DNA from 3 places in the Arthrobacter parietis genome. Region 2 is predicted to be linked to each of the others. Evidence: riboswitches for the same ligand, from Rfam matches in the RefSeq annotation. Region 2 holds a riboswitch; each other region holds the start of a gene.
What was found. Region 2 has a riboswitch for S-adenosylmethionine ahead of ABFX19_RS05195 (bifunctional o-acetylhomoserine/o-acetylserine sulfhydrylase). Riboswitches for the same ligand answer to the same signal wherever they lie in the genome.
Positions count from the first base shown of each region.

Region 1: it holds a riboswitch for S-adenosylmethionine, as region 2 does, so the genes downstream of both, ABFX19_RS02550 (rhodanese-like domain-containing protein) here and ABFX19_RS05195 (bifunctional o-acetylhomoserine/o-acetylserine sulfhydrylase) in region 2, are expected to answer to the same signal.
Region 3: it holds a riboswitch for S-adenosylmethionine, as region 2 does, so the genes downstream of both, metX (homoserine O-acetyltransferase MetX) here and ABFX19_RS05195 (bifunctional o-acetylhomoserine/o-acetylserine sulfhydrylase) in region 2, are expected to answer to the same signal.

Region 1 is NZ_BAAAON010000001.1:538,692-548,375, forward strand. It holds gene ABFX19_RS02520 (phytoene desaturase family protein) at 1-209, shown strand, start outside; gene ABFX19_RS02525 (low molecular weight protein-tyrosine-phosphatase) at 267-782, shown strand; gene ABFX19_RS02530 (LysE family transporter) at 932-1,549, shown strand; gene pabB (aminodeoxychorismate synthase component I) at 1,553-3,616, shown strand; gene ABFX19_RS02540 (hypothetical protein) at 3,714-3,998, shown strand; gene ABFX19_RS02545 (aminodeoxychorismate lyase) at 4,024-4,878, shown strand; SAM riboswitch class IV at 5,154-5,279, shown strand; gene ABFX19_RS02550 (rhodanese-like domain-containing protein) at 5,286-5,819, shown strand; gene ABFX19_RS02555 (O-succinylhomoserine sulfhydrylase) at 5,908-7,113, shown strand; gene ABFX19_RS02560 (multicopper oxidase family protein) at 7,284-8,885, shown strand; gene ABFX19_RS02565 (COG4315 family predicted lipoprotein) at 9,031-9,600, shown strand; gene ABFX19_RS02570 (sigma-70 family RNA polymerase sigma factor) at 9,615-9,684, opposite strand, start outside.
Region 2 is NZ_BAAAON010000001.1:1,102,672-1,112,355, reverse strand. It holds partial or broken gene ABFX19_RS05200 (transketolase-like TK C-terminal-containing protein) at 1-1,314, shown strand, start outside; SAM riboswitch class IV at 1,451-1,566, shown strand; gene ABFX19_RS05195 (bifunctional o-acetylhomoserine/o-acetylserine sulfhydrylase) at 1,610-2,935, shown strand; gene ABFX19_RS05190 (PHP domain-containing protein) at 2,950-3,969, opposite strand; gene uraD (2-oxo-4-hydroxy-4-carboxy-5-ureidoimidazoline decarboxylase) at 4,225-4,719, shown strand; gene uraH (hydroxyisourate hydrolase) at 4,716-5,057, shown strand; gene pucL (factor-independent urate hydroxylase) at 5,060-6,013, shown strand; gene ABFX19_RS05170 (nucleobase:cation symporter-2 family protein) at 6,135-7,706, shown strand; gene ABFX19_RS05165 (8-oxoguanine deaminase) at 7,878-9,224, shown strand; gene ABFX19_RS05160 (hypothetical protein) at 9,412-9,684, shown strand, end outside.
Region 3 is NZ_BAAAON010000010.1:141,557-151,240, reverse strand. It holds gene ABFX19_RS15345 (DMT family transporter) at 1-266, opposite strand, end outside; gene ABFX19_RS15340 (RNA-binding S4 domain-containing protein) at 329-568, shown strand; gene ABFX19_RS15335 (class I SAM-dependent methyltransferase) at 543-1,187, opposite strand; gene ABFX19_RS15330 (alpha/beta hydrolase) at 1,220-1,978, opposite strand; gene metX (homoserine O-acetyltransferase MetX) at 2,034-3,221, opposite strand; SAM riboswitch class IV at 3,239-3,369, opposite strand; gene ABFX19_RS15320 (VOC family protein) at 3,705-4,346, shown strand; gene ABFX19_RS15315 (CPBP family intramembrane glutamic endopeptidase) at 4,391-5,179, opposite strand; gene hutI (imidazolonepropionase) at 5,300-6,514, opposite strand; gene ABFX19_RS15305 (amidohydrolase family protein) at 6,511-7,968, opposite strand; gene ABFX19_RS15300 (allantoate amidohydrolase) at 7,965-9,191, opposite strand; gene ABFX19_RS15295 (VOC family protein) at 9,311-9,684, shown strand, end outside.

The DNA of each region.
Region 1 (9,684 bases), 560 kb from region 2:
TGGGCCTGACGGGCGGGAACATCTTTCACGGACCGCTGTCGTGGCCCTTTGCGGACGACGACGAACCCCTGGACACGCCCGCTCGCCGGTGGGGTGTCGCAACGGATCACACGCGCGTCCTGCTGTGCGGAGCGGGGTCACGGCGCGGCGGCGGCGTGAGCGGACTCGGTGGTTACAGCGCCGCGATGGCGCTGCTGGAAGAGGATTAGCCGAGGATTTCGGCACGTCCCCTGCGACCGTCCCGCTTCAGTACCTAGGATTGATTCATGTACAGGATCGTCACTGTCTGCACCGGCAATATCTGTCGTTCCCCCATGGCCGAAATTATGCTGAACCGCGCCTTTGAGGAGGCTGGTCTGGCCGATGACGTCCTGGTGGATTCCGCCGGCACCACCGGCTGGGAAGCAGGTAACCCGATCGATGAGCGGGCGGCCGCGAAGCTCACCGAACTCGGGCTTGTCAGCGATACGCACCGTGCGAGGAAGTTCGACCCGGAGTGGTACAGCGAGCGCAACCTCATTCTCGCGCTCGATGTTGACCACTACGAGGACCTCCGCCTGGAAGCGCCCGACGCCGAGAGCCGGAGCCGGGTGCGCATGCTTCGCGAATTCGATCCGGCCGCTGCCGGGACACCGGTTTCCGAGCTCGGAATCTACGACCCGTGGTACGGAGATCAGGCAGACTTCGAAGCCACGTGGCGGATGGTTAACGACGCCGTTCCCGGGATCGTTCAGTACGTACTGGAGGAACTGGCGCGGGCCACGCCGCCCGCTGAGTGCTGACGAGGCTACAGCCCTACTCCCCCGGCAGAGCCCACGCTCGCTCTCGACCAAGGCCTCGCAAGATCATCAGCAGCATGGATGAGACCCTGTATGCCTCCGCGGCAATGAAAGCGGCGTTGAAGGTTCCGTGCGGCCCCTAAGATTAACCAGTGACCCTTTCGATTTGGCTGGCGCTGGTCGGCGCCCAGGCGCTCATCAGTTTCACCCCGGGTGCGGGAGCCGTCAACACTATGAGCAACTCGCTCACCGTCGGCTTTCGCCGCTCCATGTGGGGCATCCTCGGCCAGCAGCTGGCACTGCTGGTACACATCGGCGTCGTCGCGGCAGGGGTTGGCCTCCTGGTCGCCGGGTCCCCGCTGGCATTCAGCATCATCCGCTACGCCGGTGCCGCTTACCTGGTTTACCTGGGCATCCGGAAGTTCTTTGAGCCCCTGGTGCCAGCCGAGCAGGCGGCCACGCTCCACGCCGAGGGCGCTGCGTCAATGTTTCGCCGCGGCCTCTGGGTGAACCTGCTCAATCCCAAAGCGATCGTGTTTTTCCTCGCGTTCGTCCCCCAATTCATCCGGCCCGAGCAGGAGCTTTTCGGCCAGTACGGGGTGCTGGCGGGAACCGTCGTCGTTATTGATGTTCTGGTGATGTGGCTGTTCTTCGCCGCCGCTGCACGTTCCTTCAGCCGGTTCACCAGCGGCCCGCGCGGGCAACGCGTCCTCAACCGCACGTTCGGCACCCTGTTCGTGGCCGTGGGTGCGCTGCTGGCATTCGCCTGACGTATGGGTCACAAGTCCGCGAACGCCGTCGCTCCGCTCATCATTGCCGTGGACGGCCGGTCCGGAGCGGGTAAAACCACCCTCGCCGTGGAACTTGTTGCACTGCTGCGCGAACACCACACCGTCAGCCTGTTCCACCTCGAGGACATCTACCCCGGTTGGGACGGCCTGGCCGACGGCATGGAGCGGTACGTCCGCACGGTGCTCACCCCGCTGGCTTCCGGACTGCCCGCCCGGTGGACGGCGTGGGACTGGACAACGAACAACGACGGCGCCACCCATCTCACCCAACCCGCTGACATTGTGGTGGTCGAGGGCGTGGGTGCGGCCTGCGCAGCTGCCCGGGAACTGCTCGACGTGGTGGTGTGGATACACGCTGACGACAATCTCCGCCGGACCAGTGCACTCGTCCGGGACGGCAATACGTATGCGCCGTTCTGGCAGCGTTGGTCCGAACAGGAAGAGCGGTGGCTCGCAACCGACCGGCCCGCGCCCCACGCTGACCTGCTGGTCCAGGGCCATCGCGGCAACGCCGTTCCGGACCAGCTTCGTCGTGCCTTGGCCGGACTGCCGCAGTGTGAATCGCTCATGTCCATGGAGCGTGCCGCACGGCGGGGTCTTACGCTACAGGTTGAGAGCGTCGCAGGGTGTCCGGACGCCGCAGGCGTTTTCTCCACCCTGTATGGCGGAGCTGAGGCCGCTGCCTGGCTGGACAGCTCCGCGGCCCAGGACCCGCAGGGCCGCAGCCGCTTCTCCATCCTGGCTGACGACGGCGGCCGGTTCGGGCAGGTTGCGCAGCACACCTCCGGCGTCACCATGGTCAGCAGCGGCCCGGTTACTGCCCGGATTGCCGGTCCATTTTTCCGCTGGCTCGACGGCGTGTGGGGTCGCCGCGCGGTCCGGTCGCCGGAGGACTATCCGGGGCCGTTCGCACTTGGCTGGCTGGGCTACCTTGGCTACGAGCTGAAGCGTGAAACCGGTGGTTCCGCTCCTGCGCACGGTTCCAGTTCGGTTCCGGATGCTTCGCTGCTCTTCGCGGGGCGTGCCGTCGTCCTTGACCACCGGGAACAGCGCACCTACCTGCTGACCTTGAGCGACGGCTCCCGCGACGCCGACGCCGATGCGTGGCTGGAACGTGCCCGCGCCGTCGTGCTTTCCGGGGGCGCTGCTCCGGCGGTGACAAGTCCGGTGGGTGCACCGCGCCCACTGAGTGCACCCCGCTTCACTGCGCGGGACACACGCGAGCCCTACCTGGAGAAAATCCGTGCGGCCAAGGCGGAAATCACGGACGGCAACTCGTATGAGGTGTGCCTGACGACGGCCCTGACCTCACGCGAGGAAACGCCCGTCGACCCATTCGGCATCTACCTCGCCCTGCGAGGCGCCAATCCTGCCCCGTTTGCGCACTACTTCACCTTCCCGGGCTTCGCCGTCGCGAGCACCTCGCCCGAACGATTCCTGCGGCTGGACTCCACCGGCGGAATGCGGGCCGAACCAATCAAAGGAACCCGGCGCCGCTCCCCGGACCCAGCCCAAGACGCCGCCCTCCAGGAGGATCTGCGCACCAGCACGAAGGACCGGGCAGAGAACATCATGATTGTGGACCTGCTCCGCAATGACCTCTCCCACCTTGCAGTCCCCGGCACCGTGACGGTGACCCGGTTGTGCGACATCGAGACCTATGCAACCGTTCACCAGATGGTGAGCACCATCGACGCCCGGCTCCGGCCCGGTTCCTCCCGTGCCGAAGCCGTTGCGGCCGCATTTCCTGCCGGCTCAATGACGGGTGCGCCGAAGATCAGCACCATGGCTATCCTGGACCGGCTCGAGGAAGCACCCCGCGGCGTCTACGCCGGCGCCGCCGGCTACTTTTCCCTCGATGGGGCGGCGGATCTCGCCGTCGTCATCCGCACTCTCGTGCTGGAGGACGACGACGGCGGCACCCGCCTCACACTCGGAGTGGGCGGCGCGATCACTGCGGATTCCGACCCCGCCGAGGAGTGGGACGAGGTCCGGACGAAGGCGTTCGGGGTGCTGTCTGCGCTTGGTTCGAGCTTCCCCAGCTGACGCTGCGATCGAGCGGTTCGCTGAGCGGGCCTTTCGTCCACTTGGCGTCTGTGGAAGCATGGGACGCCCGAGGAAAGTGCAACGAAGGAGAACGGTCATGACTAGCTCCAACGATGAAAACACGCCCAACCTGAACGACGTTCCGGAGCCGGATAACGAGTTCCTTCCCAATCGCATCCATCAGGGCCATGCGGGGCAGCCTGAACGCCTCGATGACGATGCCCTGGCGGCCGCAACGGAGCAGGAACGGGTCGACGCCGGTCTCATCGACTACGCACCGGACCAGGTTCCGGACGCTGCCGATCCCCTCCCTGCGGAAGCTTCCGATGAAGCAGACTTTGCCCAGCGCGGGCTGAACGAGGACAACGACACGAGCTCCTGACCTGCCCGGTCACTATGCTGATCGCATGACTGTTCTGGTGTTCCTCGACCCCGCCCGTCCCGACGGCCGCATAGCTGACGCAGCACAGCCGCAGCTGATGGTTACCGACACCGGGATCACGCGGGGTGACGGCATCTTCGAAACAATGCTCGCGGTCAACGGCGCTCCCCGGAAGCTGCAGGCCCACCTCGCCCGGCTGGCGACGTCCGCCGATGCGCTGGAACTGAAGGTTCCGTCGTCGGACGTGTGGGAACGCGCCATCACCACCGCGCTGGCGGCAGCCGACGACGATGGCGAACTCGTGGTCAAACTCGTCGCCACCCGGGGCGAACCAGAGGCGGGAGCCACCGCGTGGGTCCAGGTGTCCGCCGTACCGGTCGGGTTGCGCGGCCAGCGGCTGTCGGTCCTCCTGCTTGACCGCGGCTATGACAGCACGGTTGCCCAGCGTGCTCCGTGGCTGCTGATGGGCGCGAAGACCCTTTCCTACGCGGTGAACATGGCGGCGGTCCGCTATGCGCGCTCGCACGGCGCCGACGATGTCATCTTCACCTCGTCTGACGGCAAGGTCCTCGAGGGCCCGACGTCGACAGTCCTGATCGCGCAGGTCATCGACGGCGTCAAGCACCTCATCACGCCGCAGCTTGAGAGCGGGATCCTCCCCGGCACCTCGCAGGGCGCACTGTTTGCGGCGGCCCGTGAGGCAGGTTGGGATTTGGGTTACGGACCGCTCGTGCCGGAAGACCTGTTCGAGTCTGACGGCGTTTGGCTGATCTCGAGCGTCCGTCTGCTCGCCGAGGTCGAGTCCATCGACGGAAAGCCGGTGACGCTTTCGCCCGAGTTGACCGCGGAGTTGAGCGGTCTCATAGCGTCCGTCTCCTAGCCCGAGCGCCCGTCCCCCAGCCCGACCGCCCGTTCCCTGGCCCACTCGTCCGTTCCCTGGTCCAACCGCAAAAGTGCCGGGAATTCGCAGGATCGTGGGGACATCCCCACGAACCTGCCACGCATCGGCACTTTTGGCTCAGGCCTGCCACGCATCGGCGCTTTTGGCTCGGACCTGCCACGCCCCGGCGCCTTTGGCCCGAGTACCACGGGCGTTACCGCACGTTACGGCCCGGCATGGCAGGCATGGCGCCGCCGGTGCTACGTTCATTCCGGAGTAACGAGTGCCAGCGCCAAGCCCTGACTTGCTGGACGGCAACCCTCTTTCACGGCGGGGTGCCTCAGGTGACTACTCGGCACAACGATCACATCCCATGATCACCAGCGTGCACAGCGTGAGGAGACACAATGGCACTGCATTCCAACCCCCATCCCCCGGCGAATTCCCGGCCCGGCAACGGCTATGCCGGCAACATCACCGCACGTGATGCGGTGGAACGCGTCAGCAAGGGCGCCGTGCTGGTGGATGTCCGCACTGTCGAGGAATGGCGGAGCGTCGGCGTTCCCGACCTCACCGACGCCGGGACCGTCCCCCTCTTCCTCGAGTGGACGCGCTCCGACGGCAGCCGTAACGTCTCCTTCCTCAACCAGCTGAACGGGCTCAAGGGCCGCGAACTGCTTTTCCTGTGCCGTTCCGGCGTCCGTTCTGTGGCAGCAGCACAGAATGCCACCGCCGCCGGTCACACTGCCTACAACGTGCTGCACGGATTTGAGGCCGACGGCGGCTGGCGCTCCAGCGGCCTCGCCACCACAGTGCATGCAGAAGAAGCCCCAGAGAGCACGGATACGACAGATCACGCAACGACCACAGGACAGACCGCGATCACAGAACGGACCGGCGCTGCCCGTTCGGCAACGGACCGTGGCGACGCCCGTGAATGAGCACACGCCAGTAAGTGAGCCCGCGCCGTCGTCGTTCTCTCCGGCGGCCAGCCGTGAGCCCATCGCGGGGAACGGCGGCTACCCCCGAATCCAACGCCCGGATGACGACGGCGCTGCCTGGTCACCCGATACCCTCGCGGTACGCGGGGGGCTGGCACGGTCCAACTTCGAGGAGACGTCCGAGGCGCTCTTCCTGAACTCGGGCTTTGTGTATTCCTCTGCTGCGGCGGCGGAGGCAGCCTTCACCGGGGACGTCGACCGCTTTGTATACTCCCGGTACGGCAACCCGACTGTCGCCATGTTCCAGGAGCGGCTTCGCCTGCTCGAGGGTGCGGAGGCGTGCTTCGCCACAGCCAGCGGCATGTCTGCCGTCTTCACCGCGCTCGGTGCCCTCCTGGCCTCGGGCGACCGCGTTGTTGCCTCACGCAGCCTCTTCGGCTCGTGCTTCGTCATCCTCAACGAGATTCTGCCGCGCTGGGGTGTGGAGACTGTCTTCGTGGACGGCTGGGACCTCGGCCAGTGGCAGGAAGCACTGAGCATTCCCACCACGGCGGTCTTCTTTGAGTCGCCGTCCAATCCGATGCAGGAGATCGTCGATATCCGGGCGGTCGTTGAGCTCGGCCACGCGGCCGGTGCGCAGGTCGTCGTCGACAATGTCTTCGCCACACCGCTGCTGCAGCGGTGTACGGAACTGGGTGCCGACGTCGTCGTCTATTCCGGCACCAAACACATCGACGGGCAGGGCCGGGTGCTGGGCGGCGCGATCCTCGGCCGCAGGGAGTTCATCGAGGGTCCGGTGAAGACACTCATGCGGCACACCGGGCCCGCGCTGTCGTCATTCAATGCCTGGACCCTCCTCAAGGGACTGGAAACCCTTTCCCTGCGGGTGAACCACTCCTCGTCCTCGGCGCTGACCCTCGCCCGCTGGCTTGAAGCCCAACCGGCTGTGAACTGGGTCCGTTACCCGTTGCTCGAATCGCACCCGCAGTTTGATCTCGCTGCCGCCCAGATGACAGCCGGCGGCACGGTGGTGACCTTTGAACTGGATGCACCCGAGGGAAAGGCGAAGGAGCGCGCCTTTGCGCTGCTCGATGCCCTGAAAGTCATCGATATCTCCAATAACCTGGGCGATTCAAAGACGCTGATCACCCACCCTGCTACCACCACACATCGCGCCATGGGTCCAGGAGGGCGTGCCGCAATCGGCTTGACCGACGGCGTCATCCGGCTCTCGGTGGGCCTTGAAGACGTAAGCGACCTGCAGACTGATCTGGGCAAGGCACTCACTTCCTGACGTCTGGGTAGCCTCACTCCGTAACCCAAACGATCGTCCAAGGTTTCCCCAAGAAGGCAGGAGCAATCTTGCTGCTGAGGCACACATCGAGTACGTAGTCTGGGCGGGCGTTTTCAACGCACCCCGATGCGCGTCCCACCAAAAGAAACACCTTTGGAAGGGATGTTCCCATGTCTGTCAGCAGGCGCAATTTCCTGGCGATGGGCGGCTTCGGTGCTCTGGCCGCCGCGACCCTCACCGCTCCCCTGGCCTCCATCAGCGCGAAGTCCGCGCCGGTCCTGGACGGCTCAAAGCTCAAGCCCTATCAGCTCGCGTTCACCCGTCCGCCGTTCCTGGCGCCGTACAAGACGGGAATCAACCCGTTGGACGGGAAACCGCAGAACTTCTACAACGTGACCCAGAAGGCTGCGACGGCCTCCCTTGTTCCGGGACTGAAGACACGCATCCTCGGCTACAACGGGATCTTCCCGGGTCCCACCATTTCCATCGATCAGGGCACGCATGCCGTTGTGACGATGCGGAACCAGTTGCCGAAAGCCCATCCCGACTTCGGGACTCCGATGGCAACGTCGACCCACCTGCACGGTTCAGCGTCCCTGCCGCAATACGACGGCTACGCCTCCGACACCACGCTGCCCGGGTTCCGGAAGGACTACCACTACCCCAACTTCCAACCCGCACGCACACTCTGGTACCACGACCACGGCGTCCATTACACGGCGCAGAACGCATACTCGGGCCTTGTCGCCATGTATCAGATCCACGATCCGGCTGAGCGCGCCTTACTCCCGCAGGGCGAATTCGACGTGCCGCTCATGGTGAGCGACATCCAGCTGCGCGCCGACGGAAACGCAAACTATGACGACCACAACCACAGTGGCCTCTGGGGTGACATCAACCTGGTCAACGGAGTGCCCTGGCCGGTGATGAAGGTCAAGCGGCGCATCTACCGCTTCCGGGTGCTGGTCTGCGGCATCTCAAGATCATTCCGGTTCAAGCTCAGCACCGGGGAGCCGCTGACAGTCGTGGCGACCGACGGCGGACTCATGCCTCGCGCGATCCCGGTGGCCCAGTACCGGCATGCCAACTCGGAACGCTATGAGGTCCTGATCGATTTCTCAAAGTACAGGGCGGGTCAGCGGATTGAGTTGCAGAACGTTTCCAACCCCAACAACATCGAGTTCGGCAATACCCGCCGGGTCATGGCCTTTGACGTCACGGACGACGCCTTCGACCGCAATGATCCGACTGCGCTGACACTTCCCACAGTCCTCGCTAACAGCAGTCCGATGCAGCTGACCCGGGCGATGGCCAAGGCCACCCGCCGGCTACGGGTGGAGCGCCAGAACGGGGAGTGGAAGATCAACGGTATGAGCTGGGCGGATGTGATCGCGAGCAACTTCCAGAAGGTCATCGCCAATCCCGGTGCCAACGACGTCGAGATCTGGGAAATCGAAAACAAGTCGGGCGGCTGGTTCCATCCCGTGCACATCCACCTGGTTGATTTCCACATCCTCAGCCGGAACGGACAGCGCCCCTTCAGCTATGAGGAGGGCCCGAAGGACGTCATGTACGTGGGTGAGAACGAGACCGTTCAGGCGATCATGCGGTTCGAACACCAGAAAGGCCGCTACATGGTTCACTGCCATAACCTCCCCCATGAGGACCACGACATGATGCTGCAGTTCAGGGTCGGCCTGTTGCAGGGTGAACCGGATCCCAACGACCCCATCACCGCCGCACGCCCGGTCTTCGACAGCCCTGTCGGGTAGCGCGGCGACCTGAAGCTGAGATTCACCTGTGAGTTCTCCCGCAAATTGAACCATCCGGGGTAGTTCGTGCGTCTTCCCAGCAGAGGGGTCGAGTGGCCACTCCCATCCCCCGGGTGTCCAGGGGGTGTTTACGGGAGGAATCAACATGAGTAAAGCAATGCGTGTCTTGTTCGCCGTCATCGCCGTTTGCCTGTTGGCGTTGACCGGCTGTGGCGGCTCCACCTCAACCGAGACCGAGACCAGCCCCCCAGCCGCAGAAACCACGCAGGCAGAAGAACCGACAAGCGCTGAGCCCACCGAGGCGGAGACAACGGAGGGGGCTTCCGAGGAACCATCCGGTGAAGCAGCGGCCGGCGGAACCGTCGGAACGCCGCTCGGTGTCGCCGAGACCGACCTGGGTGAGATCGTCGTTGACTCCGAAGGCATGGTGGTCTATTACTTCACCAATGACGAGGCGAACTCCGGGGTGAGCGCCTGTGAGGGCGGCTGCCTTGAAGCCTGGCCGCCGGTGCTCAGCGACAGCGAGACACCCGAAGTGGAAGGCGTTACGGGCGAAGTGGGCACCATTGAAACACCCGAGGGTGAACTGCAGGTCACGATCAACGGCATGCCGATCTACTACTTCGCCGAAGATGAGGCTCCGGGTGACACCAACGGCCAGGGCGTCAACGAGGTGTGGTACGTCGTAGCCCCTGACGGCGAGATGATCCAGTAAGGTAACGGCCGCGGCTAACCGCTCGAGGCCACATCCCGGGCAAGCAGGGCACTCTTGAGGGAGCGCAAAGCGTAGTGCAGACGG
Region 2 (9,684 bases):
TACCTCCTGGACGGGCGCCGTGCCCTGGGCGGATTTGTTCCTGAACGCCGTACCGAGGCGGCGGCACTGGAGCTGCCGGGGGACAAGGCGTACGAGGTTGCGAACCGTGGCTCGGGGAAGCAGCAGGCCGCCACAACGATGGCTTTCGTCCGCCTCCTGAAAGATCTCATGCGGGAGAAAGGGCTGGGGTCCCGGATTGTCCCCATTGTTCCGGATGAGTCCAGAACCTTCGGCATGGACGCCTTTTTCCCGACAGCGAAGATCTACAACCCGGACGGCCAGAACTACCTCTCCGTTGACCGGGAGTTGGTTCTCGCGTACAAGGAATCGATTCAAGGCCAGATCCTGCATCCGGGGATCAATGAGGCCGGTGCGGTGGCTGCCTTCACGGCTGCGGGTACCGCCTATGCAACCCACGGTGAGCCGCTGATTCCGATCTACGTGTTCTACTCAATGTTCGGATTCCAGCGCACGGGAGATTCCTTCTGGGCAGCAGGAGACCAGATGACCCGCGGGTTCATCATCGGCGCCACCGCAGGCCGCACCACCCTCACCGGCGAAGGCCTCCAACACGCCGACGGACACTCACCCATCCTTGCCTCCACCAACCCCGCCGTCATCACCTACGACCCGGCCTACGGGTATGAACTCGGCATCATCATGCGTGCAGGACTGGAGCGCTTGTACGGCGCGAATTCCGACGATCGAAACGTCATGTACTACCTGACCGTCTACAACGAGCCGATCATCCAGCCGCCGCTTCCCGCCGGGTTGGATGCCGACGCCGTGGTGCGCGGCGTGTACAGGCTGAAGCCCGGCAACGACGACGGCGGCCGGCCGAAGGCGCAGATCCTCGCCTCCGGCGTGGCCGTCCCGTGGGCGCTCGAGGCGCAGGAACTCCTGGCAGACCACTGGGGTGTTTCGGCCGATGTGTGGTCGGTGACTTCGTGGACGGAGCTGCGGCGTGACGCACTCGCCGCCGAGGAGGAGGCCTTCCTCAACCCCGATGCAGAGGCCCGCGTTCCCTTCGTCACCCAGCAGCTTGGGGACGCACCCGGACCGATCGTGGCCGTCACCGACTACATGAAGGCTGTTCCGGATCAAATCCGCCAGTTCCTGCCGCAGGACTTCGCCACACTCGGAGCGGACGGGTTCGGCTTTTCCGACACACGCGCCGCAGCCAGGCGGTACTTCAAGATCGACCCAGCCTCCGTCGTCGTACGCACTCTTCAGCTCCTCGCGAAGCGGGGAGAAATTGACGCGGACGCACCACGCCAAGCGATGGAGAAGTACGCACTCCTCACCCTCCCCTGACGTTTTTGTCGCCTAGTTGCGGCCTAGAAACACTTTTACCTGCAACTAGGCGACAAAAACTTCTGCAACTCAACGGGTGGATTACATGGAACGTCATCTTCGTGCGGCGTGATACTCCTGTGCCTACACTGGCCGTGGTCATGAGTGCCAGCACCAAGCCCCGGCTTGCTGGCCAGCAACCCTCCAGCTGCGGTGGGGTGCTCCGGGTGAAGACCTGGCCGCCCGGCACCAGCCGGACGGCAAGCGCGGCCCGCGGTGCTCCCACCATGCCGGGCCCATGCCAAAGGAGCCTTGAATGTCCAACCAATGGTCTTTCGAAACCCGCCAGATCCACGCCGGCCAGGAACCCGACAGCGCCACGGGAGCCCGCGCCCTGCCGATCTACCAGACCACGTCGTTCGTCTTTCCCAGTGCCGAAAGCGCCGCCAACCGGTTTGCCCTTGCCGAACTGGCTCCCATCTACACGCGGATCGGCAACCCCACGCAGGATGCTGTTGAGCAGCGGATCGCCAGCCTTGAAGGCGGGCTGGGCGCGCTGCTGCTCAGCTCAGGTCAGGCGGCGGAGACCTTCGCGATCCTGAATGTCGCGGAGGCCGGCGATCACGTCGTCGCCAGTCCGAGCCTGTACGGCGGAACCTACAACCTGCTGGCCCATACGCTGAAGAAGTTCGGCATTTCGGTCACCTTCGTGGCGGATCCGGACAATCTGGACCAGTGGCGGGACGCTGTGCAGCCCAACACCAAGCTGTTCTTCGCGGAGGTCGTCTCCAACCCGCGGCAGGACGTACTCGACATTGAGGGCGTGTCCCGGACCGCTCACGACGCCGGTGTGCCGCTGATCGTGGACAACACCCTTGCCACCCCTTACCTCATCCGGCCCCTGGAGTGGGGCGCGGACATCGTTGTCCACTCGGCCACCAAATACCTGGGCGGCCACGGTACGGCGATCGCCGGCGTGATCGTTGACTCGGGAAAGTTTGATTTCGGCAAGGATCCCAACCGTTTCCCGGGCTTCAATACGCCGGACCCGACATACAACGGTCTGGTGTACGCACGGGATCTGGGTGCGGATGGTGCCCTCGGGGCCAACCTGTCCTACATCCTCAAGGCCCGGGTCCAGTTGCTGCGGGACCTCGGCTCGGCGGTATCCCCGTTCAACGCGTTCCTGATCGCCCAGGGCCTGGAAACCCTGAGCCTGCGGATGGAGCGGCATGTCTCCAACGCGGTCGACGTGGCTCAGTGGCTGGAAGCGCGTGAGGATGTCGAGTCGGTCGCCTATGCCGGGCTGCCCTCGAGCCCCTGGTATGAGCGCGGCCGCACGTACGGGCCGAAGGGGATCGGCGCCATTGTGTCCTTCAACCTGGCCGGCGGCGCCGAGGCCGGCAAGCGCTTCGTGGATGCCCTGGAACTGCATTCGCATGTGGCGAACCTCGGCGACGTCCGTTCGCTGGTGATCCACCCGGCGTCGACCACGCATAGCCAGCTATCGCCTGAGCAGCAGGCCATTGCCGGTGTCACACCCGGCCTGGTGCGGCTCTCAGTGGGTATTGAACACATTGATGACATTCTGGCGGACCTTGAATCCGGTTTCAGGGCAGCCAAGGAATTCCTGGACGCCTAGAGTTCGGGAAGCTTTCAGGAGCGCGCCCAGGCGAGCAGCTTGTCCAACGGCCACGTCGTAATGATGCGGTCCGCCGGCACGCCGTTCGCCTCGGCGCGCTCCGCCCCGTACTGGAGGAAATCCAGCTGACCGGGGGCGTGCGCGTCGCTGTCGATGCTGAAGAGACATCCGGCTTCGAGTGCCAGCTGGATCAGGTCATCCGGCGGATCCTGCCGCTCGGGACGTGAATTGATCTCCACCGCTACGTTGTTCTCGGCACAGGCGGTGAACACCTTCCGGGCGTCGAACTCGGACTGTGGACGCTGGCCGCGGGAACCCTGGACAAGACGGCCCGTGCAGTGGCCAAGGACGTTGGTATGGGGATCGCGAATGCCGCCCAGCATGCGTGCGGTCATGGTGCGGCGGTCGGAGCGCAGCTTGGAGTGGACACTGGCGACAACGATGTCCAGCTCATCGAGCATCTCCGGCGACTGATCCAGTGTTCCGTCTTCAAGGATGTCCACCTCGATGCCCTTCAAAAGGCGGAAGCCGTTGCCGCCGTCGTCGTTGTTGATCTGGTCCACGATCTGGAGTTGCTCCGTGAGGCGCTCCGCGCTCAGGCCGTTCGCGATCTTCAGGGTGGGGGAGTGGTCCGTGAGCACCAGGTATTCATGATTGAGCGCACGCGCGGCGTCGACCATGAGCGGGATGGGACTCCCGCCGTCGGACCAGTCGCTGTGACTGTGCAGGTCACCGCGGAGGAGGGCCCTCAGCTCCGAGCCGCCGCTGGCCAGGGCTTCTTTCGAGCGCTCGCGGAGGTCGGCGAGATAGGCCGGCACTTCACCGTTGAGCGCTTGGGTGATGACCTCATGGGAGCGCGCTCCGATGCCCTTCATTCGCTTGAGCCGGCCGTCGCGGGCGCGTTGTGCGAGTTCGTCGGGCTCCAGCTCGGCAATGGCCGCTGCGGCCTTGCGGAACGCCTGAACCTTGAAACTCGGAGCCAGTTCCCGTTCCAGCCAGAAGGCGATCTCATTCAATGCGGCGGTGGCATCCATAGGCCCATCTTCCACCATTTACGCGGTGGTGGCCTGGTGCAGGGAAGCAGCTCTATCATGTGATCCAGGTAACGCTTGACAGCTACCATGTGATCAGGGCTACAATGAAATCGGAATAAAAATTCCACCATATAGAAACTGAACCAGAGCCACACGGTTCCTGGACTGTCGCCGGAAACATCGAGTCAAATCGAATTCGTTCGAGGGTAAGGGTGTTCAGCGCTGGCGATAGCGCTTCATAGAAAGCTGACACCCATGCCTCTTGCAACCCTCAATACCTGTACCCCCGAAGTGGCCGCTGCCCAACTCACGCCATGCGTTGACATCCCGCGCTGGGTTGAGGCCATCGTGGACGCGCGGCCCTTCTCCTCGGAAGCCGACCTGATTGCGTTCGCCGAAAAGGCAGCCTATCCCTGGACGGAAGCCGAGATCGACGGCGCCCTGGCGCATCACCCGCGCATCGGCGACCGGGCGCAGGGGAATACCACTGAAGCCACCATGTCGCGTGGTGAGCAGGCCGGCGTCAGCACCGCCGTCGAAACCCAGACCGCGCTCCAGGCAGGCAACCGTGCCTACGAGGAGAAGTTCGGGAGGGTTTTCCTCATCCGGGCCGCCGGTCGAAGCGCCGAGGACATCCTCGCCGCTCTCGATGAGCGGCTGCAGAATACGCCCGCGCAGGAGCTGGAAATCATCGCCCAGCAACTGCGTGAAATCGCCATCCTTCGACTCAAGGGGGTCCTCGCAGCATGAGCCGCAGCCACATAACCACCCACGTGCTCGACACCGGTACGGGACGTCCCGCCGCCGGCGTCGCTGCCGCACTGCACCGGCTGGGTGCGGATGGTTGGGAGGACATCGGGGAGGGAAACACCGACGACGACGGCCGCATCACCTCCCTGGGCCCTGAAGCGCTGGAGGCGGGCACTTACCGGATTGACTTCCAGACCGGCACCTACTTCGCGGCGACCGGCACGGAAACATTCTTCCCCTCCGTCTCACTGATCTTTGAACTTACCGACCCAGCGCAGCACTATCACGTGCCGCTCCTGATTAGTCCCTTCGCCTATTCCACCTACCGAGGAAGCTGACAATGACGACACCGACCATCGAAACAAATGCCAACACCAACGAGAACACCGCAGGTAACAGCGGCCGCATCGTCCTGGGCCGGAACCAGTACGGCAAGGCCGAATGCAGGCTCGTGAAGATCACCCGCGACACTGCGCGGCACCAGATCGAGGACCTGAACGTCACCTCGCAGCTGCACGGCGACTTCGAAACCGCCCACACCGAGGGAGACAACTCACACGTTGTTGCCACTGACACGCAGAAGAACACGGTGTACGCGTTCTCCCGCGAAGGTATCGGCTCTCCTGAGCAGTTCCTCCTGCGCCTCGGCAAGCACTTCACCGAAAGCTTCGACTGGGTTTCCGGCGGACGCTGGGAGGCGGAGCAGTACTTCTGGGACCGCATCAGCGACCACGATCACGCGTTCTCGCGCAACAAGTCGGAGACCCGCACGGCTGTGCTGCTCATTGAGAACGGCACGCGGCACATCGTCGCCGGCATCGAGGATCTCACCGTCTTGAAGTCGACCGGTTCTGAGTTCCACGGGTTCCCGCGGGATCAGTACACCACCCTCCAGGAAACCACCGACCGCATCCTTGCGACCGATGTGACCGCCCGTTGGCGCTACGCAGCGGACACCACGGACATCGACTTCAACGCGGTGTACGCCAGCGTTCGCAAGATCTTCCTCGATGCTTTCGCCCAGACCCACTCGCTCGCTCTGCAGCAGACCATGTTCCAGATGGGCAAGCAGGCGCTGGAGGCGCATCCGGAAATCGAGGAGATCAAGCTCTCCCTGCCGAACAAGCACCACTTCCTCGTGGATCTCGAGCCGTTCGGCGTCGACAACCCGGGCGAGGTCTTCTTCGCGGCCGACCGGCCGTACGGACTGATCGAGGCGACCGTAGAACGCGAGCGCGCCGAAGGATCAACCAACGAAGCAGCAATCTGGGCAAACATCCCCGGCTTCTGTTGAGAAAACGGTTGGGAACGGGCGCCTGCGCGGCAGGAACGCCGTCCTAACCGTGAACGGCCGGACACCTGCACGTGCCCGGCCGTTCAACCAACCACTCATGTGAGACAAGGAAGTCATACTCATGAAAGCAGTCAGCTCTATGAAACATCAGGCCAAACCCCAGCGCCCCGAGGATGAACGGCTGCCCCTCGGACGATCATTCGCCTACGGGTTCCAGCACGTCCTCACCATGTACGGCGGAATCATCGCCGTTCCGCTCATCGTCGGAACTGCCGCCGGCGTATCCCAGGACGACATCGCCGTCCTGATTGCCTCCTGCCTCTTCGTGGGCGGCGCAGCAACGATCCTGCAGAGCTACGGTGTGAAGTTCTTCGGCTCGCAGCTCCCGTTGGTGCAGGGCGTCTCCTTTGCCGGCGTTGCCACCATGACTGCGATCATCAGCGGCGGTGGAGGACTACAGACCATTTTCGGCGCAGTCCTCGTGGCCTCCGTGATCGGTCTGGTCCTTGCGCCGTTCTTCGCGAAGATCATCCGGTTCTTCCCGCCGGTGGTGACTGGCGTCATCATCACCACCATCGGCCTGACCCTCATGCCTGTCGCTGCCAACTGGGCAATGGGCGGAAACCGGACCGCTGACAACTACGGCAGCCTCACGAACATCGGGCTGGCCGCCGGAACGCTGGCTCTGGTTCTCCTCATGAGCAAGCTGGGCAGCGCGGCAATCTCCCGCCTGTCGATCCTGCTCGCCATTGTGGCAGGAACCATCATCGCGGCGCTCCTAGGTCTCGCTGACTTCTCCAACGTCGCTGAGGGCGCCATCTTCGCCTTCCCACAGCCGTTCGCCTTCGGCTGGCCTGTCTTTGATATCGCTGCGATCATTTCGATGACCATTGTGATCCTTGTCTGCATGACCGAAACCACGGCAGACATCCTCGCCGTCGGTGAAATCGCCCGGACCAAGGTCGACTCACGCCGTATCGCCGACGGCCTCCGCGCCGACATGCTCTCCAGCGCCATCGCCCCGATCTTCAACTCCTTCCCGCAGACTGCCTTCGCACAGAACGTGGGCCTGGTGGCAATCACTGGCATCCGCAGCCGCTACGTAGTGGCCGCAGGCGGTCTCATCATGGTTATCCTTGGGCTCCTGCCCATCCTGGGACGCCTGGTTGCCGCGGTTCCGACGCCGGTACTCGGCGGAGCTGGAATCGTTCTCTTCGGCACCGTGGCAGCGAGCGGCATCCGCACGCTGGCAAAGGTCGACTATGAGGGCAACATGAACCTCGTGATCGTTGCAGTGGCGCTCGCCTTCGGCACGATTCCCGTCGTTTCGCCCACCTTCTACGATGCCTTCCCCACCTGGTTCGGTATCATCTTCCACTCGGGAATCAGCTCGGCGGCCATCATGGCGGTGCTGATGAACCTGCTCTTCAACCACCTCAAGACCGGAAACAGCAAGAATTCCTCCGTCTTTGTTGCCAGCCCACCCCGCATGGTGCGGCAGGACGAACTCACCGCCCTCCAGGACGGCGACAGCTTCCAGGGCGGCAAGCTCGTGGCAGCTGACGGCACCGAGATCCCCGTGGTGACCGCGGCGCAGTACCACGTGGTCAAGGAAAAACTCGATAACGGCGAGATCAGCTGCGTCGAGGACATTCGCAAAATCTGCGACGAGACCCCCGGCCACCTGCACTAAATTCGAGCCCTGCCTGCCTTCGCGAGAGTCAGGGCAGGCAGGGACGAGAACCTGGATCAGCAGACAGGACCACTGAGCTGACGGCACACCCCGCCGTCATGCCGGTGGTCCTGTGCCGTTTCGTCCCCCTCGAACGTGATCCCCTGACAATCACGGAACGGAAATCCGATTATGCAACGCATCTGGTTACGCGACCCGCTCGCCATCTTTACCGCCAACGATTCCGACGCCGGCGGCGGGCTCGTGATCGAAGGCGCCACCATTATGGAACTGGTCCCGACGGGAGCAATGCCGGCCGAACGGTACGACTCCGTCTTCGACGCCCGGAGCCACGTGGTACTGCCCGGGCTCATCAATACGCACCACCACTTCTACCAGACGCTCACGCGCGCGTGGGCACCCGTGGTCAATGTGCCGCTTTTTCCCTGGCTGGTGAACCTGTACCCGGTATGGGCGAAGCTCACGCCTCGCGATCTAGAACTGGCGACGACGGCGGCGCTCGCTGAGCTCCTCCTCTCCGGGTGCACCACGGCAGCTGACCACCATTACCTGTTCCCGGGCGGCATGGAGGAATCCATCGACGTGCAGGTGTCCGTGGTGCGCAGGCTCGGCATGCGCGCCACACTGACGCGCGGTTCCATGACATTGGGGGGGGACGACGGCGGCCTGCCGCCCCAGCAGACCGTGCAGGACCCGGAAGTGATACTCGCCGACAGTGAGAGGCTCATCGAGCAGTACCACGAACGCGGTGCAGGCGCCCGGATCCAGATTGCGCTGGCGCCGTGTTCACCATTCTCGGTCACGACGGAGATCATGAAGGCCAGCGCGGCCCTGGCCGACCTCCATGACGTCCGGCTGCACACCCATCTCGCTGAGACGCTCGACGAAGAGGACTTCTGCCGGGAGCGGTTCGGCATGAGGACGGTCGAGTACCTCGACAGCGTCGGCTGGTTGGGGCCGAGAACCTGGCTGGCCCACGGCATCCACTTCGACGACGGCGAGATTGCCCAGCTCGGAGCCGCGGGGGTCGGCGTGGCGCATTGCCCCACATCGAATATGCGCCTGGCCTCAGGGATCTGCCGGGCCATCGAACTGGAGGAGGCCGGCGTAGCGGTGGGCCTTGGTGTGGATGGGTCCGCCTCCAACGATGCTTCCAATCTGATCCTCGAAGCGCGCCAGGCTCTCTATATCCAACGGCTGCGGTACGGCGCCGAGCGTGCCACCCCTTCCCGTGCTCTGGGGTGGGCAACGCGCGGATCGGCCGCCGCGTTGGGACGGAGCGACATCGGGGAACTGGCTGTGAGCAAACAGGCTGACCTTGCGATGTTCCGGCTGGATGACCTTCGATTCTCGGGCAGCCACGACCCTCTGTCGGCGCTGCTGCTCTGCGGTGCTGACCGCGCCGACCGGGTGATGATCGGTGGTCAATGGCGGGTGGAGGACGGCGCCGTTGTCGGGCTGGATCTCGAATCGCTGATCGCTGAGCACTCGGCAGCAGCAAGGCGGCTGGTTGGCTGAAAGCTGCAGCACCCCTGATCCTGGCAGGCGCATGCAGTGCATGCAGAGGATGCACTTTTCCGGAAGACCTTCCGCCTGCCAGGGCGGTTCCGGTGCTTGCGACTCGCCGTTCAATCGCTCTATCATCTGTTTCTCATCTGCGCTTCCTAGGCTGGGACAAGACGTTTCCCGCCTATCGGAAGGCCGTGTGGACACGCAGCCCAGAATTGATGACGCTTCACACGCGCAGCGCCGTGCACTGATCGTCAGCACATCCCGTGACCGCGGTGCGCTCGCGGCCGCTCGTTCGCTGCGCGCAGCCGGTTGGACCGTGGGGGTGGGCACGCCTGAGGGAAGGGGGATGCTCTGCTCCTCACGCGCCGTCGCCGTCTGTCACACAGTTCCTCGTCCCCGAGGCGACGGTAAGGCCTTCATCAACGGAGTAGCGGCCGCGGTGAAGGCCGGCGGGTATGACGTGGTT
Region 3 (9,684 bases), on a different contig from region 2:
CCTGCGGCCAGGTAGATGCGGGGAAACCGCCGCTGCCGCACGGCAGGGATCAGCTGGCCGAGGCCCGCCCGTCCGCGCGGAAGCAGCAACGAGATCAGGATCATCAGCACCAATCCGGTACCGAAACTGATGAGCGCGGCTGCAAGTCCGTCGTCGAGCGTTTGCCCCAGTGCTCCGTTGATCCTGCTTTGAAGCGGAATGGCTACGCCGGAGGATATTGCCAGCGGGAGGCCGATGACGGCGGGAAGGTGGGGGGCTCGAGACACCCGTTAAACCCTAGGGCACTGGCCTGTTCCGGCCGGTCACTTCCGGCGGGCAGAATGTAACCATGAGCATAAACGATGAGACCGGCGCCGCCACTGAAGTGCCCATCCGTGACTCGATGATCCGGCTGGGCCAGTTGGTCAAGCTGGCCAATCTTGCCGAGGATGGGGTGGAGGCCAAGGAACTCATCGAGAACGGCCTGGTGAAAGTCAACGGTGAGATCGAGGATCGCCGGGGACGCCAGATTCATCCCGGTGATTCCGTGACGGTGAACGGCGTTACCGTGACAGTGGTGCAGGGATAACGCAGGCATCGCGGGCTTCGGCTTCGCACACCGCAACGAGAAAGTCCGATGTTGGCGTCCAGGCCTGAAGATCCCACGTGGCCAGGCGCAAGGAGACGGAGAAGCCGGCGCCGGCGACGTCAGTGAAAAACTGGTCGAAGGTGTAGCCGCGCCCGGCGCCGAACCCGACGATCAGGCGTCCACCGCGCGCCAGGTGGCGATGCAGGCGTGCAAGAACCTGTGGCGCCGTGCCCGGAGCAAGGAAGGCGAGGACGTTTCCTGCGCAGACAATCACGTCAAAGGACTTAGCCACTCCGCGGGCCGGCAGATCCAGCTCTGTCAAGTCTCCCACCAGCCACACAGGCCCTGGGTGGGCTGCCCTCGCCGCTTCGACCAACTGGGCGTCCGCGTCAACTCCCACCACGGAATGGCCACGCAGCGCCAGTTCCCCGCCAACCCGGCCTTGCCCGCAGCCGGCGTCGAGAATACGCGCATTTCGGGGAGCCATTGCGTCGACGCACCGGGCTTCCCCGTGTAAGTCCGCACCCTCGGATATCAGCTGTTCAAAACGCTGGATGTAGGCGGCTGACCTGTTGGGGTCCGCGCGTTTTCCTGCGTCCCAGAGCGTTTCTTTCTTCACATTCGGGAGTCTAACCCGCCACCGTAACGGCGTTACCGTGACAGTGGTGTCCGGCTGACGCCGGGCACCACCATCTGCAGAAATTCCCGCACATGTCCCAGTTCCTGTGCGTTGATGCTGTGGTACATGCCCGCGTAGAGCACCTTGGTGAGCTTGGTGTGGCGGTTCAGCCAGCCGTGGGTGAACTCGATTCGATCGGCGGGAATGACCGGGTCTTCCTGATCCCGGCCCCAGAAGAACGGCACTGGCTTCGCAACAAGCGCGCTGTCGTTGAAGAACGTGCTGCCGTCGGTCGGCACAACAAACCCTGAGAGCCCGACGACGGCCGCGTAGTCTGCGGGCCGGGCACGCAGCATGGAGCTTGCCACTGCCATGCCCATCGAGAAGCCGAGCAGGGTGACGCTCGAGTGCGACTGCTTGATGGAGTCGACCCAGTCAATGACGTCCTGGACGGCGGCGGTGACCTTGTCGACCGAATAGGCGGCGTCCTGCATCAGCGGGAACCAGGTGAAACCTGCTCCCAGGGCGACCGGCGCACGTACGGATGCCACGGTGAACTCGTCGGGCAGGAAGTCGAGGATACCCATGAGGTCTTCCTCGTTGGCCATGTGTCCGTGCAGCAGCACCAGGAGCGGCGAGCCGGAGCGCTCGTCTTCGGGCTTCGACCAGACGACAGTCGGTGCGGTCGAGGCCGGGCCGGTCCCGGGCCCGGTCTCGGGGGCGGAGGCGGAGGCGGAGGAGGAGGCGGAGGAGGGCGCAGCAGAACCGTCAGTCGAGGAAAAATTCGTCATAGCTCCATAGTGGCATGTTGAACTGTGCCGGCTGCGTGCTGCGGCAGGCTGCGACTCAGCCCGCGCGCAACCGTAGCGCTGAGGCGCTCTCCTTGACATCGCCGTCGTCGGTGTTGCTATAGAACGCTGCTGCCAGCGCGGGCTCAAGCTGCGCAATCTCGGTGAGGAAGGCATCGTGGCCGATGGGAGATTCAATGGTGTGGACGGCAACGTTCCCGGGCAATGCGGACGCCAGTTCAACGGACTGGCGAGGCCAGTAGAGGCGATCCGAATCCACCGCCGCGACGAAGAACTCTGCCGAGGCAGCTGCGAGTGCAGTGCTGAGGCTCCCCCGGTCACGGGCAACGTCGTGGCTCATGAGCGCTTCAGTGAGGATGACGTAGCTGTTGGCGTCAAACCGCCGGACCAGCTTTTCCGCCTGATGGTCCAGGTAGCTCTCCACCTGGTAGCGGCCGCGCCCGCCCGGCACCGACGACCCAAAAGGCTCTTCCATACCCTGCGCTGCCCGACCGAACCGGTGTACGAGTTCCGCCTCCGAACGGTAGGTGATGTGCGCGATGCGCCGGGCAAGGCCCAACCCATCCTCGGGACCGGCGCTTCCGTAGTAGTCGCCGCCGGTGAACCGCGGGTCGAGGCGAATGGCCTGCACCTGGGCCTGCGCGAAGGCGATCTGCTCCGCGGTGCTCGCTGCTCCGCACGCGATGACGGCGCACCGTTGCACCCGCCCGGGATAGGTGACAGCCCACTCAAGAGCCCTCGCGCCTCCCATTGACCCACCCAGCACGGAGTGCCAGGAGGAGATGCCCAGCAGGTCTGCGAGCAGTGCCTCGGCACGCACGGAATCGCGGATGGTGACGAAGGGGAAACGCGAACCCCACGGCTTGCCCTCCGGATCAAGCGACGCCGGCCCCGTGGATCCGTAACAGCCGCCCAGCATATTGATGGACACCACGAAGTAGCGGTTCGTGTCGATGGTTCTGCCCGGACCCACCAACCCGTCCCACCAGCCATCCTCGGAGGACTCGCCCCGCGCTACATGTGAGCTGCCGGTGAGTGCGTGCTCGATCAGCACCGCATTGGAGGCATCGGCATTGAGCGTGCCCCAGGTCTCGTAGGCGAGGACGACATCGGGCAAATGGCCGCCTGTTTCCAGCGCCAACGGGCCAATCCGGAACCGTTGCACGACGACGCCGTCAACCAGCCCCGCTTCCGGCTGCGGAACCGCTGTGGTGATGCCTGTCAAAACCCTGCCGCCTCACTGAATCGCGCTTGCTCCTGCACTGCATGCAGGGCCTGGTCTTCACCCGGGGCACCCCGCCGCGAGGGAGGGTTGCCGGACAGCAAGCCGGGGCTGATGGCGGGTGGAACCTGCCGCACTGTCACTCGTTACCTCGTATTAGGAAACCTGACCAGCGCGGGTGAGGGCAACTTGTGTGACTCGCCGTGAAATGAAGCCGGCTGGCGTAGTAGCCGTGAAAGGCGCGCGTGCGGCAGAGGATGCTTGAGTGGGGCCGTTCGGCGTCTATGGGAAAACGGTCGGCCCCACTCAAGGGGGACACCCAGTGGGCGTCCCTGGCAGGAAACTCCGGCGGTCTCGGAACCGGGCTCCCTGTGTGAAGCAACTATCCGGCTCTGACCTTGGGTTTTGCTTGGAACATCGTCGCCCGCGGTGTGACTTAGGTAACCCTTAGTCGAGGCCTCCATCACAAAGTGCCAAAATGGGGCCATGCGCCTGGATCATGTGTCTTATGCCTGCGAACCTGACGGACTGACTGCTACTGCGGAACGGATTTCCGACGCCCTCGGAGTTGAATTCGTGAAGGGTGGAATCCACCCGCGGTTTGGCACCCGCAACATGATTTTTCCGTTGGTCAACGGCCAGTACCTCGAGGTAGTCGAGGTCCTTGACCACCCAGCCTCGGACAAGGCTCCATTTGGCCAGGCGGTGCGGGCACGGTCCGAGGCCGGCGGCGGCTGGATGGGCTGGTGCGTAGCCGTTGATGACCTCGCCCCGTTCGAGGACCGCCTTGGCCGCAGCGCCGTCCCCGGTAACCGCAAATTCCCGGACGGGCAGGAGCTGACCTGGCAGCAGATCGGCATCAAGGGCCTCATCGCTGACCCTCAGGTCCCCTACATGATCCGCTGGGATGAAGGCACGGAGTCCCTCCACCCATCCCAGGCGCGCACCGCGTCCGTGCGCCTCAGCGCGCTCACCATCGCCGGGTCGGCAGAGCGCGTCACAGAGTGGCTCGGAACGCCCGTCACCCACCCGTTGGACGACGTCGACGTCGAGTGGATCGCCCCCAACGGCACGCCCGGCATCATGTCGGTAGCGTTCGAAACCCCGAAGGGTGCGGTCCGGATCTAATTGGTTCTTTCGGACGCTGGTTCCCCAGGCCGCGTGGCCGGGGGTTAGCTTCCGATGCCGATAGCCGGGCCGAAGAGCGCGAAGCCGACAAAGCCTGCAATGTCCAGCAGCGCATGCGCTATCACCAGGGGCATCACCCGCTTGGTGCGCGTGTAGGCGTAGCCGAAGATCAGCCCCATGATCACGTTCCCGATGAACGGGCCGATCCCCTGGTACAGGTGATAGCTCCCTCGCAGGAGCGCCGAAGTCACAATAATCACCGGGACTGACCAGCCCAGTTCCCGGAGCCGCTCAAAGAGGTAGCCCACCACAATGACCTCTTCGAGCACCGCGTGACGGATCGCCGAGAGCACCAGCACAGGCAGCGTCCACCAGTAGGTGTCGAGCGCCGTCGGGATGATCGCAGTGGTAAGCCCCAGTGCCCGGCCCGCGGCGTACACCCCGAGCGTTCCCACCCCGATCACCGCGGCCAGCCCCACTCCCAGACCGAAGTCGACCTTCGGTTTGCTGAAGGTGAAGCCAATCCGGCGGAAGGCCGACTTCCCCGGCTGGGTGAGCAGGAACAGCACAAGCACCACGGGAACCAGCGCAAAGAAGATTCCCAGCAGCTGGTAGGTGAGATCGAAGTACTGCCGGTTGTCCAGAACCGGATTGAGCCTGGTGGTCTGCGCAGCCAGCGGCGCACGGGTCAGCTTGTCGATCAACTCCACCACCGCGTAAACCCCGGCCTGGCCGAGGGACAGACCAAGGACAATCAGGATTTCCGCTTTGATCCTCTTCCGGCGGGCGGTCGGGGATAACGACGACGGCTGGCTGGTTTTGGCGGTTGGCATGCCTTCATGGTGCCGTACGCTTCGGTGCTTGCCAAAGCGTACAAAAACGGTTCCCCGGGAAGTTTTTGTCGCCTATCTGCTGTTCTGAGCGTCGTGAAACAGCAACTAGGCGACAAAAACTCAACGGAGGCGCTGCCCGGCGCGCCACACCGCATGGGTCAGCTGCATCCCCGGACGGTAAGCCAGGTGGGTTGCGGACGGTGCGTCCAGCAGTTGCAGGTCCGCGCGGTGTCCGACAGCGAGCGACCCAACGGCCAGCCGGCCGCCGTCGTCGGTTGTTTGTTCGCGGTGGAGGGCAAGCGCACCGCCGTAGGTTGCCGCGCGGACGGCTTCGGCAACCGTCAGTCCCATCTGCAGCACGGCCGTAGCTACGCAGAACGCCATGGACGAGGTGTAGGACGTCCCCGGATTGCAGTTGGAGGCAAGCGCGATGGGTACTCCGGCATCCAGCAGCTGCCGGGCGGGCGCGAGGGGTTGGCGGGTGGACAGATCGCACGCGGGCAGGCAGGTTGCCACCGTCCCCCGGCTGTCCGGATCACCCTCCCAGCCGGACCAGGAACCTGCGAGGGCGTCGATGTCCGACAGCTCCAAATGGTTCACGTGGTCGACGCTGGCCGCTGCCTCCTCCACAGCGAGCCGCACGCCCTCCCCCGGGCCGAGCTGGTTCCCGTGCACCCGAAGTCCCAGACCCGCGTCCCGGCATGCGCGAAGCACTTCACGGCTCTGGTCCGGTGTGAACGCGCCCGTTTCGCAAAATACGTCAGCCCACTGCACGTAGGGCCGGACGGCGCTGAGCATGGGTCCGGTGACGGTCTGAACGTAGTCGTCCGCTTTCCACCCCTGCGGAACGAGGTGTGCTCCGAGGAAGGTCAGCTCGTCCGCTGTTGCAGCGGCGATCCGTGCGCTGCGGGCTTCTTCCTCGACGTTGAGACCGTAGCCGGTCTTGGTTTCGAGGTAGGTGGTTCCGTTCGCTCCGGCTTCGGCCACCCGCTGGGCCACGAGCGAGCCGAGTTCCTCATCCGAGGCGCGCCGCGTGGCGTCCACCGTCACAGAGATCCCGCCCGCGGCATAGGACTGCCCGGCCATGCGTGCCTCGAATTCCGCGGTTCGGTCGCCGGCGAACACCAGGTGGGTATGGCTGTCCACCCAGCCGGGCAGGCAGGCGCGGCCACCGGCGTCGTACCGGGAATCAGCGGCAGGAGCGTTTGCGGCCGGACCGAGCCAGGCGATCCGCTCATCCTCGAGCACGATCGCCGCGTCCTTGAGAACCCGCTGCTCGGCGTCCTGCGTCATGAGCTCGCCGATGCCGGTGATGATCGTTGTAGCGCCCGTCATGAGAGTGCCTTCCCCGTTGTGGCCTTCGTTGTTGGTGCTGCCTCGTCCATCCGCGCAATCGCCGCGGCGAGCAGCGTGCCCGGACCCCCCAGCCGCACATGGCGCCCGTTCCGGGCCACCACTTCCCCACCGACGACGACGGCGGTGACATCCTGCGCTGTCGCCGTCAGCACGAGCTGGGCCGGAGAAGAGCCGGCCGTGCGTGCGGTTGCGGGATCAAGTGCGACCAGGTCGCAGACTTGTCCCGGTGCCAGACCGGCTGCGGGCCGACCCTGTGCCCGCGCCCCGCCGCTGGCGGCCGCGCGCACCAGCTCGGCAGGTGAGAATCGCCCCCGCCCGCCGCTGGCCAGCCGTTCGCCGTGTTCCAGCGCCCGCATTTCGAGCCAGGGGTCGACGACGGCGTGCTGGTCCGTCCCCAGACTCACCACCGCGCCGGCATCCTGCAGAGCGCGTGCCGGACCGATGCCGTCGGCGAGATCCGCCTCCGTTGTGGGACACATGGCTACGGTGACCCGCGCCTGACCGAGGAGATTCATGTCCTGGGCGGTCAGGTGGGTCGCGTGAACCACCGTCAACCGTTCCGAGAGTAGATCATGCCTGGCCAGCAACCCGGTAGGTGTGGTTCCGGTCGCCTCGAGACAGTCACGGTTCTCGGCAGGCTGCTCGGAAAGGTGAATGTGCAGGGGTACGTCTGCGGGAAGGTGTTGTGCAATGTATGCAAGCGCAGGTTCATCCACGGCGCGCACGGAGTGCAGGGCAGCACCGACAGAGACCTGGGATGCGTCGAAACTGCCCGTGATGGCGGTGTGCAGGGAGTGCCACCGGCTGAGCCAGGCGTCCGCGCTGCCGTCGGTGAAGCGTGCCTGTTCGGGCAGCACCGGCGCGCCGAAGCCGGCGGAGAGGTAGCAGGTGTCCAGCAGTGTCAGCCTGATGCCGGCGGTGACCGCAGCGCGGGCAAGCGCCAGCTCCATGGCATGCGGGCCGTCGTCGTGCGTTGGTGCTGCCTGCGTTAGTGTTGCGTGCGTTGGCGCTGCGGTTTCTGGCGGCCCGATACGCTGCTTGCCGTACTCGGTGCTGTCCTGCCGGTGGTGCACGTAGTGGAATTCGGCGACGCTGGTCCAGCCGGCCGTGACCATTTCGGTGTAGACGGCGGTCGCAAGTTCCTCGTACAGCTCGGGTGTGAGGGTACCGGCCGCCTGGTACATCGCGTTCCGCCACGTCCAGAACGTGCCCGTGCCGGCATGGGTTCGCCCGCGAAGCACCCGGTGAAATGCATGCGAGTGTGCATTTGCCGCAGTCGGGAAGACCACGCCGTTCAGCCGCAGATCATCGGGTTCCGGTTCAGCACCGCGGCTAACGGTGCGGACAACGCCGTTGTCATCGACCTCGGCCCGCACGCCCGCCGCAATGTCCCCCGGTTCCAGCCAGGCCTGCTCGCACCAGAGTGATTTCACAGCAGCCGCTCCAGGGCGTCGGCGAGCGCAACGGCGCCGTAGTCGGCGTCGTCGTCTTCGACATGTTCCTCGGGGGAATGGCTGATGCCGGTCGGATTCCGCACGTACAGCATGGCTGACGGTGCGTGGGCGGCGAGGATGCCTGCGTCGTGACCGGCACCGGTAGGCAGGCCGGGAGCGCCCGGAATGGCGAGCTGCAGCTGCCGTTGGAGTTCTCCATCGAAGGTCACGGTGCCGCTGACGGACTCCCGGGTCAGCGCGGCGGTGCACCCTTCGAACGCCGCAGCCTTCTGCGCCTGGCCGTGGATCGACTCCACCAGCGAGGCCGTGGTGGCGTCGTCGGGATGCCGGATGTCGATCCACAGCTCCACCCGGGAAGCGATTACGTTGGTACCGCCCGGGATCGGCTGCAGCCTGCCCACAGTCGCGCGGGCTTCGGGCGTGGCGGCGGCGGTCTTGCGGATGGCGAGGATGACCTGTGCTGCGGCCACCATGGGGTCCGCGCGGTCCTCCATCAAGGTGGTCCCGGCATGGTTGCCCTGTCCGCTGATGGTCAGTTTCCAGCGGCCGTGGCCGATGATCGAGGTGCCCACGGCGATGGCGGAGTCGAGGTCGATGAGTCCGCGGCCCTGCTCGACGTGGAGTTCCACGAAGTCACCGATCCGGCGAAGTGCCTCGTCGTCCCTGCCCAGATGTGCGGGATCCAGCCCGTTGGCGCGTGCGGCCTCGGCGAATGTGACGCCGTCCGGATCCTTGAGATTCCGGGCTGTATCCGGGTCAATGGCACCGGTCAGCAGCCGCGAACCAAGGCACGCCACACCGAAGCGCGAGCCTTCCTCCTCGGGAAATACTGTGACGGCGAGCGCCCGCTGCGGCTGGACTCCGCGTTCCTTCAGGAGGTCCACTGCAGCAAGGGCAGCGGCGACGCCGAGCGGACCGTCAAATGCACCTCCACCGGGCACCGAGTCGAGGTGGCTGCCGGTGACGAGCGCGCCGTCCCGGGTGCCGCCGTCGTTCCGGTCAGCGCCATCGACATCCCACCAGGCCCAGAGGATGCCGTTACGGTCAGTTTCGATATCCAGTCCGCGCCGACGGGCCTCCTGCTCGAACCAGGACCGCAGGTCCAGTTCAGCCGGAGAGAACACAGGGCGGGAGTAGCCGCCACGGACCGTATCCCGCCCCACACCTTCGATTGATTCCAGCAGGTTGCTTACGCTGTCCATCGGTTTCCCTTCCGGTTCTTCAGAGTTTTCCCAGTGCCACAGGTACCCCTGTGCAGACTGATTGATCAGGCCTAGACTCACCAGCATCTCGCTAACCGATCAATCTGGAGGAGTTCATCGTGGCCGGACGCGTTGTACATTTCGAAATCCCTTTTGACAATGGCGATCGCGCCCGGGAGTTCTACCGCGAGGCGTTCGGCTGGGACGTGACCCAAATGCCCGAGTTCGACTACACCGCCGCCGGCACCGGACCTGCCGGAGAACAGGGTCCCACTGAGCCGGGCTACATCAACGGCGGCATGTTCAAGCGCGACGGCGGCCCGCTCTCCGGTCCGATCATCACGATTGACGTCGAGAACATCGAGGAGTCGATCGCGAAGGTCGAAGCGCTCGGAGGGTCCGCCGTCGGCGAGAAGATGACCGTCGGTGACATGGGGTTCGCCGCCTACTTCCGTGACCCCGAGGGCAATGTGATGGGCCTCTGGCAGAACCC